Sphaerotilus montanus: one gene and its partner. The protein of the gene in region 1 interacts with the protein of each later gene in a pairwise test. Links are inferred from orthologs where the notes say so. Each region holds a gene or a part of one and is shown on either strand. Other genes may lie near its edges.

Region 1 (5,188 bases):
GCGCTACACCCGCGAGAATCTGGATGCGATGGCCCAGAAAGTGGGCGAACTGCAGGCGAAGCTGCTCAAGCTGGAGGCGGTCGGCGAGCGTGTGTCCGGGCTGGCGGGGCTCAAGCCCGAAGAACTGCGGGCCCTGGACGATGCTGGCAAGGCCTCGACGTCCGGCCCGGCGTCGGAGCTGTCGGTGGCCAAGGGGGCGGGCGGTGGTCCGTTCGTGCCGGCGGCGGGTCCCTCCGGTGCGCAGCTCGACCAGCTGGTCGAACTGCTCGATACCCAGGCAGACCGCTCGGGGGACGTCTTCGTGCTGGTCGAGTCCCGGCTGCTGGAGCGTCGGCTGGAGATGCTGATGGTGCCCAGCATCGCGCCGGTGGATGTGCCGGTGGGCTCCGGGTTCGGCTTCCGCATCGACCCGTTCAACCGCCGTGCGGCGCTGCACACCGGGCTGGACTTCGCCGCCCCGACCGGCACCCCCATCCGCGCTGCCGCCGGTGGCCGCGTGCTGGAGGCGGATCGGGACGGCGCCTATGGCCTGTCGCTGCAGATCGACCACGGCAATGGCCTGATCACCCGCTACGGCCACACCTCGCAGATCCTGGTCCAGCCCGGCGACGTCGTGCGCCGCGGACAGGAAGTCGCGCTGGTCGGCAGCACCGGCCGCTCGACCGGACCGCATCTGCACTTCGAGGTGCTGCTGGGCGGCGTGCCCCAGGATCCTGCGAAGTTCCTGGCCCGAGGTGAAAGTCTCGATGCCGCCGCGCGCACCTCGGCCGAGGTCACCCCTGCAACCAGGCTCCGCAAGTCCCGGTGATAAACTCAAAAGTTGTCCGAGGGCACGCCTGAACCGCGTGCCGGCCTGGCCTGCCGACGCTGCTGCTGACCCGGCCGCACCTCACCTCCTTCCGATCCCCCACCCGCGACATGGGCTGAACCGCCGCGGGTTTGCTGCACCTGCGTCCACTTCATGTTGCCCAAGCTCCTCACCCAGATTTTCGGCAGCCGCAATGACCGCCTGCTCAAGCAGTACCGGCGCGTCGTCGAGCGCGTGACCGCGCTGGAGGTGCAGTTCGAGAAGCTCTCCGAAGACGAGCTGCGCGGCAAGACGGCCGAATTCCGCCAGCGCGTGGCGGCGGGCACCTCGCTCGATGACCTGCTGCCCGAAGCCTTCGCCGTGGTCCGCGAGGCCGGCAAGCGCTTCATGCGCATGCGCCACTTCGATGTGCAGCTCATCGGCGGCATGGCCCTGCACAACGGCAAGATCGCCGAGATGCGCACCGGCGAAGGCAAGACGCTGATGGCGACACTGCCCGTCTACCTCAATGCACTCGCCGGCAAGGGCGTGCACGTGGTGACGGTCAACGACTACCTCGCGGCCCGCGACGCCGAGACCATGGGCGGGCTCTACAACTACCTTGGCATGACGGTGGGCGTGAACCTGCCGAACATGTCGCGCGAGGACAAGCAGGCCGCCTACGCCGCCGACATCACCTACGGCACGAACAACGAGTTCGGCTTCGACTACCTGCGCGACAACATGGTCTACGAAGTCGCGGACCGCGTGCAGCGTGCGCTGAACTTCGCCATCGTCGACGAGGTGGACTCGATCCTGATCGACGAGGCCCGCACGCCGCTGATCATCTCGGGCCAGGCCGACGACCACACCGACATGTACGTGCGCATCAACGCCGTCGTGCCGCACCTCAAGAAACAGATCGGCGAAGCGGATCCGCGCACCGGCGAAGGGGTCATCGAGGCCGGAGACTTCACCGCCGACGAGAAGAGCCACCAGGTCTTCCTGACGGAAGACGGCCACGAGAAGGCCGAGGCACTGCTGGCCGAGGCCGGGCTGCTGACGCCGGGCGCTTCGCTCTACGACGCCGCCAACATCACGCTGGTCCACCACCTCTACGCCTCGCTGCGCGCGCACCACCTGTTCCACCGCGACCAGCACTACGTCTCGCAGAACGGCGAGATCACCATCGTCGACGAGTTCACCGGGCGCCTGATGACGGGCCGCCGCTGGTCGGACGGTCTGCACCAGGCGGTGGAAGCCAAGGAAGGCGTGAAGATCCAGGCCGAGAACCAGACGCTGGCCTCGATCACCTTCCAGAACTACTTCCGCATGTACGCCAAGCTCGGCGGCATGACCGGCACGGCCGACACCGAAGCCTACGAGTTCCAGGAAATCTACGGCCTGGAAACCGTCGTGATCCCGCCGAACCGGCCGATGGTGCGCAAGGACGAGCTGGACCTCGTCTACAAGACCGGCCGCGAGAAGTACGAGGCGGTGGTCAAGGACATCCAGGAGTGCTACGGCCGCGGCCAGCCGGTGCTGGTGGGCACGACCTCGATCGAGAACTCGGAGCTGGTGTCCGAGATGCTGAATAAGGCCGGGCTGCCGCACCAGGTGCTCAACGCGAAGCAGCACGCCCGCGAAGCGACCATCATCGCCCAGGCCGGCAGCCCGAAGATGGTGACGATCGCCACCAACATGGCGGGCCGCGGCACCGACATCGTGCTCGGCGGCAACGTCGAGAAGCAGGTGCAGCTGGTCGAGGCCGATCCGGACCTGTCGGATGCCGAGAAGGCCGTGCGCGTCGAGCAGCTCAAGCGCGAATGGCAGGGTCTGCACGACCAGGTCAAGTCGCTGGGCGGCCTGCGCATCATCGCCACCGAGCGCCACGAGAGCCGCCGCATCGACAACCAGCTGCGCGGTCGCGCCGGCCGGCAGGGCGATCCGGGCTCCTCGCGCTTCTACCTGTCGCTGGACGATCCGCTGATGCGCATCTTCGCGGGCGACCGCGTCAAGGCGATCATGGACCGCCTCAAGATGCCCGACGGCGAGGCGATTGAGGCCGGCATCGTCAGCCGCTCGATCGAGAGCGCGCAGCGCAAGGTCGAGGCGCGCAACTTCGACATGCGCAAGCAGCTGCTGGAGTACGACGACGTCTCCAACGACCAGCGCAAGGTCATCTACCAGCAGCGCAACGAGTTGCTGGAGCAGACCGACATCGACGCGCAGCTCACGCACCTGCGCCGCGGCGCGATGACCGATGTGGTGCGCGCCTTCGTGCCCGTCGAGAGCGTCGAGGAACAGTGGGACCTGGACGGACTGGAGAAGACGCTGCGCGAAGAATGGCAGCTCGACGTGCCGCTCAAGGCGCAGGTCGAGGCCAGCCAGGAAGCCACCGACGAGGACATCGTCGAAGCGGTGTGCGTGGCGGCGGATGCGTCCTACACCGCCAAGGTGGCGCAGGTCGGTGCCACGCAGTTCGGCAACTTCGGCCGCATGGTGCTGCTGCAGGCGATCGACACGCACTGGCGCGACCACCTCTCGGCGCTCGACTACCTGCGCCAGGGCATCCACCTGCGTGGCTATGCCCAGAAGAACCCGAAGCAGGAATACAAGCGCGAGGCCTTCGAGCTGTTCAGCCAGCTGCTGGACGTGGTGAAGATGGAAGTGACCCGTCTGCTGATGACCGTGCGCATCCAGAGCCCGGACGAAGTGGCGCAGGCGGCGGTGGCCATCGAGGAGCGTGCGGAGCACCTCGCCAACGTCACCTACACCCACCCGAACGAGGATGGCAGCGTGTCGCAGGACGCTGAGGCCAGCGCTGCAGAACTGTCGGAAACGCAGATGCAGCGCACCGGCCGCAACGATCCCTGCCCCTGCGGCAGCGGCAAGAAGTTCAAGCTCTGCCACGGCAAACTGACCTGATCCTCGGTCGTCCGCGCCGAGATGACCATGACACCTGATACCTTTCGCCGCAGCCCGGAAACGATTCCGGGCCGACGCCTTCGCCTGGAGAAGATCCATCCCCGCCATGCGCCCGCCTTCCACGCGAGCGTGCAGCGGTCGATGGTCGACCTGGACTTCATCGCCTGGGGGCACCACCACTGGAATGCCGTGGCGGCACTCGAACACTGCGAGCGCCAGCGCGACTGGGTGGACACCGAAGGCGAGGGCGTGATGTACCTGGCCTTCGAGCACGACACCGGCACCTACGTCGGCTGTGTCGACCTGCACAGCGTCGATTTCGGCGTGCCGCGCTGCCAGATCGGGTTTGTCGGCTGCAGCCGGCAACGCGGCCGTGGCCTGATGCGCGACGCGACGCTGACGCTGATGAACTGGGCCTACAGCCGCGGCATGGCGCGCATCGAGGTGTGGTGCGACGTGCGCAACACCCGTGCGCTGGCCTTTGCCGAGAGCCTGGGCCTGCAGCGCGAAGGCTTGATGCGCAAGGTCGAGCGCGACGCCCGCGGGCAGCTGTGCGATCAGTACCTGCTGGCCCGCCTGTCCACCGACAGCGTCCCTACAATCGCCGATTCGCGCGACAGCGTGGCCACCGTCTGAGGGCTGAAGCCCGGGAGGGCCGCGTCTGCGCTCCTTCCGCTTCGACCGCCAGACTGCCATGCCCGTCAATCTCACCGCTCCCAATCCCCAGGACCTGCACCCGGTCGCCGGCGTGCAGCTCGGCACCACGATGGCCGGCGTGCGCAAGGCCAACCGGCGTGACCTGACCGTCGTGCTGCTGGCACCCGGCTCCAGCGTGGCCGGCGTGTTCACGAAGAACCGCTTCTGTGCCGCACCGGTGCAGATCTGCCGCGACCACCTCGCCGCCGGCCCCGCCAAGCGCGCCATCGTCATCAACACCGGCAACGCCAACGCGGGCACGGGCGACGACGGTCTGGTGCGCGCCCGCTCGGTGTGCATCGGGCTGGCGCAGGCGCTGGACATCGCGCCGGAAGAGGTGCTGCCGTTCTCGACCGGCGTGATCATGGAGACGCTGCCGAGCGAGCGCATCCTGGCCGGCCTGCCCGCCGCGCTGGCGGATGCGCAGCCCGACCACTGGGCCGATGCCGCCGCCGGCATCATGACCACCGACACGCTGCCCAAGGCGGCGTCGAAGCAGGTCGTGATCGGCGGCAAGACCGTGACGGTCACCGGCATCAGCAAGGGCGCCGGCATGATCCGCCCGAACATGGCCACCATGCTCGGCTTCGTGGCCACCGACGCCGCGATCGACCCCGCGCTGCTGCAGCCGCTGGTGACGGAGGCCGCCAACCGCAGCTTCAACCGCATCACCATTGATGGCGACACCTCCACCAACGACAGCTTCCTGCTGATCGCCACCCACCAGGCCGGCAACCCGACCATCACCGCGCTCGACTCGGCCGACGGCCAGGCGCT
Region 2 (4,709 bases), 2.5 Mb from region 1 along the record:
CGGTCGATCGCGTCGAGCACGGCCTGGTCCCAATCGGCCTGGCCGCTGGACTTGATCAGCTCGCGCGAGAGGATGGTGCCGTCCGGTGCCACGCGCAGGCGCACCACGGCCGGGGTCGAGCCGATGTTGCGGCCGGTGTAGACCAGCTTGGGCTTGAGGTAGGCGCGCAGGCGGCCGGCATAGCCCGCGGACGGGCCGGACGACTGCGCGGCGTTGCCCCCACCGCTGCCCGTGCCGGGCGTGGCGCGGGACGGGGTGGGCGGCGCGGCGTCGTCGCTGCCTTCGCCGAGCTGTTTCTGCAGGCGCTTGAGGTTGTCCTCGCGGGCCTTGGCGGTCTTTTCCTGCTGGGCGGCGGCTTTGGCCTTTTCCGCTGCGGCAGCCTTTTCGGCTTCCTTGGCGGCGGCCTTCTCTGCGGCTTTCTCTGCCGCCTTGCGCTCGGCCTCCTTCTTGAGTGCGGCCTGCTTGTCGGCTTCCTTCTGCTCGGCCTTCTCCCGCTCGCGTTCCTTCGCTCTCTCTTTTTCTCGCTCCTTGTCCTGGGCCGCCTTCTCGGCCTTGTCCTGTCGGGCCTTTTCGATCCTGGCCAGCTTCTCGGCCTCTTCGGCTTCGCGGCGGCGCTTGTCGGCCTTCTCGCGGGCGATGTCGGCCTCGCGCGGGGCGGGTGGCGGCGGGGGCTCGACCACCTTGGGTGCAGGGGCTGGCGGTGGGGGCGGCGGCTTGACGACCGGGGCCGGTGGCTCGGGTGCGGGTGGCGGCGCGACAGGTTCTGCCTTGACCCGTGGGGCCGGTGCCGGCGGCGGCGCAGCGGGAGCCGCCTGCTGCGGCACGGCCGCCCACAGCTCGGCGCTGACCGTGGCGATCTCCTCGCGCTTCCACGCCACGCCGAAGGCCAGCGCGGCGATCAGCCCCGCGTGTGCGAGCAGCGCGACCGAGGTGCCGATGCGCAGGCTGTCCGCCGAGGGCGGGTGGCGGATCGGGTCGCGCAGGTGGTCCGGCGGCGGCGGTGGAGGTGTCATCGGCCCGGCCATCGTCGCTCAGGCCCCGGTCGTGCGCACGGCCAGTCCGACCCGGACGATGCCCGCCTTCTGCAGCGTGTCCATCACCTTGACGACGGCTTCGTACTTCACGCCCTTGTCGGCTGAAATGATGACCGGGGTCTGGGCGGCATGGGCACCGTCACCTTGCAGCGCCTTGATGCGCCTGGCGAGCTGGGGCAGCGCGATGCGCTCGCCCTCGGCGTCCGGGCTGGCGGTGTCGGCCTTGCCATCGACCTTGACGCGCAGCAGCTCGCCCGCATCCAGCTGCACCTCGACGATGCGGTCCGGCTGGCGCTGCGCCTTGCCGACGGTGGGCAGGTCGATCACGCCCGGTGTCATCAGCGGCGCGCTCACCATGAAGATGATCAGCAGCACCAGCATCACGTCGATGAACGGGACCATGTTGATCTCGTTGATCGTGCGGCGGCGGCCCGCGCCGCGGCTGCTCACGGCCGGCATGTCAGAGCCGACCCGGTGCGGAGACCGGGGCAGAGGCCGTGGCACCGACCGACTGGTTGGCGTTGCGGGCCAGGATGTTGGAGAACTCTTCCATGAAGTTGTCCTGCTGCATCGCGATGCGGTCGATGTCGCGCGCGAAGCGGTTGTAGGCGATCACGGCCGGGATGGCGGCGAACAGGCCGATCGCGGTGGCCACCAGCGCCTCGGCGATGCCGGGGGCCACGGTGGACAGCGAGACCTGCTGCAGGTTCGCCAGCCCGGTGAAGGCATGCATGATCCCCCAGACCGTGCCGAACAGGCCGACGTAGGGCGATACCGAACCGACGGTGGCGAGGAACGACAGGTGCGACTCGACGACGTCCAGCTCGCGCTGGCAGCTCGCTCGCATGGCGCGGCGGGCGCCATCCAGCAGCGCGCCGCCGTCGCTCACCCGGCGTTCGCGCAGCTTCAGGAACTCGCGCATGCCGGCCGTGAAGATGCGCTCCATCGGGGCGGCGTGCTGGGCGTTGCGCTCGCTCTGCTGGTAGAGGTCGTTGACGTGGCGGCCGGACCAGAAGTCGCGCTCGAACTGGTCGTTGCCCTGGCGGACCTTCTTTAGTCCGACGATCTTGCTGAAGATCACGGCCCAGCTGGCCAGCGACACCATCAGCAGGATGGCCATCACGATCTGGACGACCACGCTGGCGTGGAGAATCAGTTGCAGGATATTCAGGTCCTGGTTCATGCGGGTCCGATGGAGGCAAGGAGGTTGGGGGGAATGCGGCGCGGGCGCAGCGTCTGTGCGTCCACGCAGCCGATGCGGATGCGGCCTTCGGCGAGCACCTCGCCACCGCGCAGCGCCTGCTGGTCGATGACGAGGCTGGCCTTGCCCGACTCGGCCAGCCGCACGGTGACGACGACTTCATCGTCCAGCCGCGCCGGCCGCAGGTAGCGCACGGTCGTGTCGCTGACGACGAACATCGCGGCCTCGTCACGGCGCAGCGCTTCCTGCGAGAAGCCGAGACCACGCAGCCACTCGGTGCGGCCGCGCTCGAAGAACTTCAGGTAGTTGGCGTAAAACACCACGCCGCCGGCGTCGAGCGACCGGCGTGTTGAACACCCATGGACATAACCAGAATGTCTTGAAAATAGGCGTTTTTTGCGGGCGAAGCACTGTCCATACATCGGGCGCGATTGTCGCCTACTTCTGGTCCATGATGTCCATGGCTCGCAGGATGGCCTTGGGCTTGGCGGCGGCCACGGGCATGATGCTGGCGCGAGGCTGAAGACTCTCCAATCTCGCCTCCAAGTCCCTGACGCGGAGGGTGAGGCTGCCGATTACTTCATCTGCCTCGACCAGCCGTGACACTGCATCGTCGCGTTGCACCTTGAGGCTGGCGATGGTCTCCGTTTTGCCGCGTGAGACCTGGCGGGCTTTGAGCAGGCGTTGTCGCTCAGAAGTCGGGCGTTCATGCCCGTGCGTGGCGAGGTAGTCTTGGATCTCTTCGACGAGGCCAGGGAACCGCGCCTTGCGCAACGCAGAGGGGTCGCAACCGGCTTCCTTGGCGACGTTGTTTTGGCTCACAGGTGTGCCCGCTGGCAAGACCTTGGGTACTCCGGACTTCAGGCGCTCAAAGGCCTCGCGGAAGTTGGTCTCAGCAGTTTTTGGCTTGGGCGTGGGCATAGAACTTCTCGATTGAGCGCTTCTCGCCTTGGAGGGCTCGGCAGCGGGGGGAATCAGGATGAACAACTGCCAACTGATCGTCAACGGCCTTCTCGTAGCGCTTGATGTCGCCAACTTTGGTTTTGTCCAGTAGCAGGTCGGGGCAGCCCTTGCTATCCTCTTCCCCGAGACAGTGCGTGATGGACTCGATACCACCATACGGGCAGGGGCGGGCGTTGAAGCAAAAGCCAGCGCGGATGTTGCGCGCGCTGACTTCGCCTCGCTTGATGGCCTTGCTGAGGGCGACAGCATCCTTCTCGGCGATCAGATGCACGATGGCAGCCTTGCGTGTCTCGCCCAATGGACTGACGAACTGGGGGCCCGGTATGGCACTCAACGCCCGTGCCTGTTCTTGGTACATGGCCTTGAGAAACATCGTTCGCGTCTCTTCATTGAGCACTAAGCGCGAGTGGTTGCGGCCGTAGTAAAGCGTCATCGCACGGGTCTGATGTTTGAGCTGCAACTGCAAGGATGGTTCATCCACCAAGCCTGATGCCTGCATGTTGACCGCTCCGGTGCGGCGCAATTGATGGTAGGCGAAGGGCCAAGCCACCCCGATTTTGAAGGCGTCCTGATTCAAGGTCGGCGTGATCTGCAGTGCGATCCGCAGATCTTCCGCCGTGATCGTAATTTGCTCGTTGTCCAGCAAGAGGGGATAAGAGGAGAGAACCTGCTGATAAGCCGAAGGCTTTGGCCTTGTGCCATAGGGTTTATGTTTGCTTTTGCTCCAAGGTTCATACTGGTAGGACATCAGGTAGGGCGTTACTTTGTCTTCTCCAGTGATGCCCAGGTCGTCACGTTCGCGGGCACAAAGCATGCGTAGAGCGGCGATGTGCTTCATGGCTTCTATCGCAGTCAGGGTACTTTTGGATACCGGCCAGCGTGCATCCGAATCAGGGTCGGTCTTGGTCGTCGCGCCCACCAGCATGGGGATGTCGCCATACGTCTTGTCATGCTCGACCAGGAGACAATTCGAGCGCAGGCTGTAGCCCTCTTCGATGCGCATGAGAGATAAGTTGAGTAAATAAGCCAAGCCCGCCTTGGAGACTAGGTCCAGGTACTGAGAGAGCTTGATGATTTGCTTCTCGGACTTCTCGTTGGTAAACGGCCCAGTCCAGCGCTCCAGCAAATCGGTGACGCCAAAGCGGTCAGCCGTCAGTTTGAAGGCTCCTTTGGAAGTCTTGGATGGCCTGTTTGGGAATGGTGATTTACTTGTGGCGGCCGTCGAACTCATGGCCGCCTTGAGCGAGCCATGGCTCGCGGCATACGCTTCTAGACAGAATCGAAAACAGTCCTCAATGCGATCTTGGTGCTCGGTGTAGTCCTGCATGCACGCGTGCAGTCGCTTGAGTTGATAGGTCCAGATGCGCGGGGGGATGTAGGGCGTTTGTTCTCTTTCGTGCGCAGGTCGCAGCTTGGTAAGTCGCGCCAAGCCCTCTTGGTTCAGCAAGCAAAACCCCAGAAGTTCGCTCGCGTCCAAAAGGTCATGCAGGTAGCTGAGGACATGGCCGAAA

Evidence for each region. The genes of interacting proteins can lie anywhere in the genome.
Region 2: the proteins of secA (region 1) and BDD16_RS16485 interact in binary tests that used the Escherichia coli proteins (3 or more experiments, as listed by UniProt). The link is inferred for Sphaerotilus montanus from one-to-one orthologs.

Annotation. Positions count from the first base shown.
Region 1 is NZ_JACCFH010000001.1:1,105,143-1,110,330, reverse strand. The notes cover bases 644-3,915. They hold secA (preprotein translocase subunit SecA), read left to right. Parts: upstream 644-961; coding sequence 962-3,715; downstream 3,716-3,915. Other genes in these bases: BDD16_RS04870 (GNAT family N-acetyltransferase), read left to right, coding at 3,743-3,915; BDD16_RS04880 (M23 family metallopeptidase), read left to right, coding at 644-808. In the rest of the region: more of BDD16_RS04880, read left to right, coding at 1-643; more of BDD16_RS04870, read left to right, coding at 3,916-4,351; bifunctional glutamate N-acetyltransferase/amino-acid acetyltransferase ArgJ, read left to right, coding at 4,410-5,188. UniProt on the Escherichia coli protein: Required for protein export, interacts with the SecYEG preprotein conducting channel.
Region 2 is NZ_JACCFH010000001.1:3,611,228-3,615,936, forward strand. Bases 887-3,679 are described here. They hold BDD16_RS16485 (YbgC/FadM family acyl-CoA thioesterase), read right to left. Parts: upstream 2,559-3,679; coding sequence 2,214-2,558; downstream 887-2,213. Other genes in these bases: tolA (cell envelope integrity protein TolA), read right to left, coding at 887-1,013; BDD16_RS16475 (ExbD/TolR family protein), read right to left, coding at 1,032-1,493; tolQ (protein TolQ), read right to left, coding at 1,495-2,217; BDD16_RS16490 (hypothetical protein), read right to left, coding at 2,674-3,156; BDD16_RS16495 (hypothetical protein), read right to left, coding at 3,128-3,679. Also shown: more of tolA, read right to left, coding at 1-886; more of BDD16_RS16495, read right to left, coding at 3,680-4,709.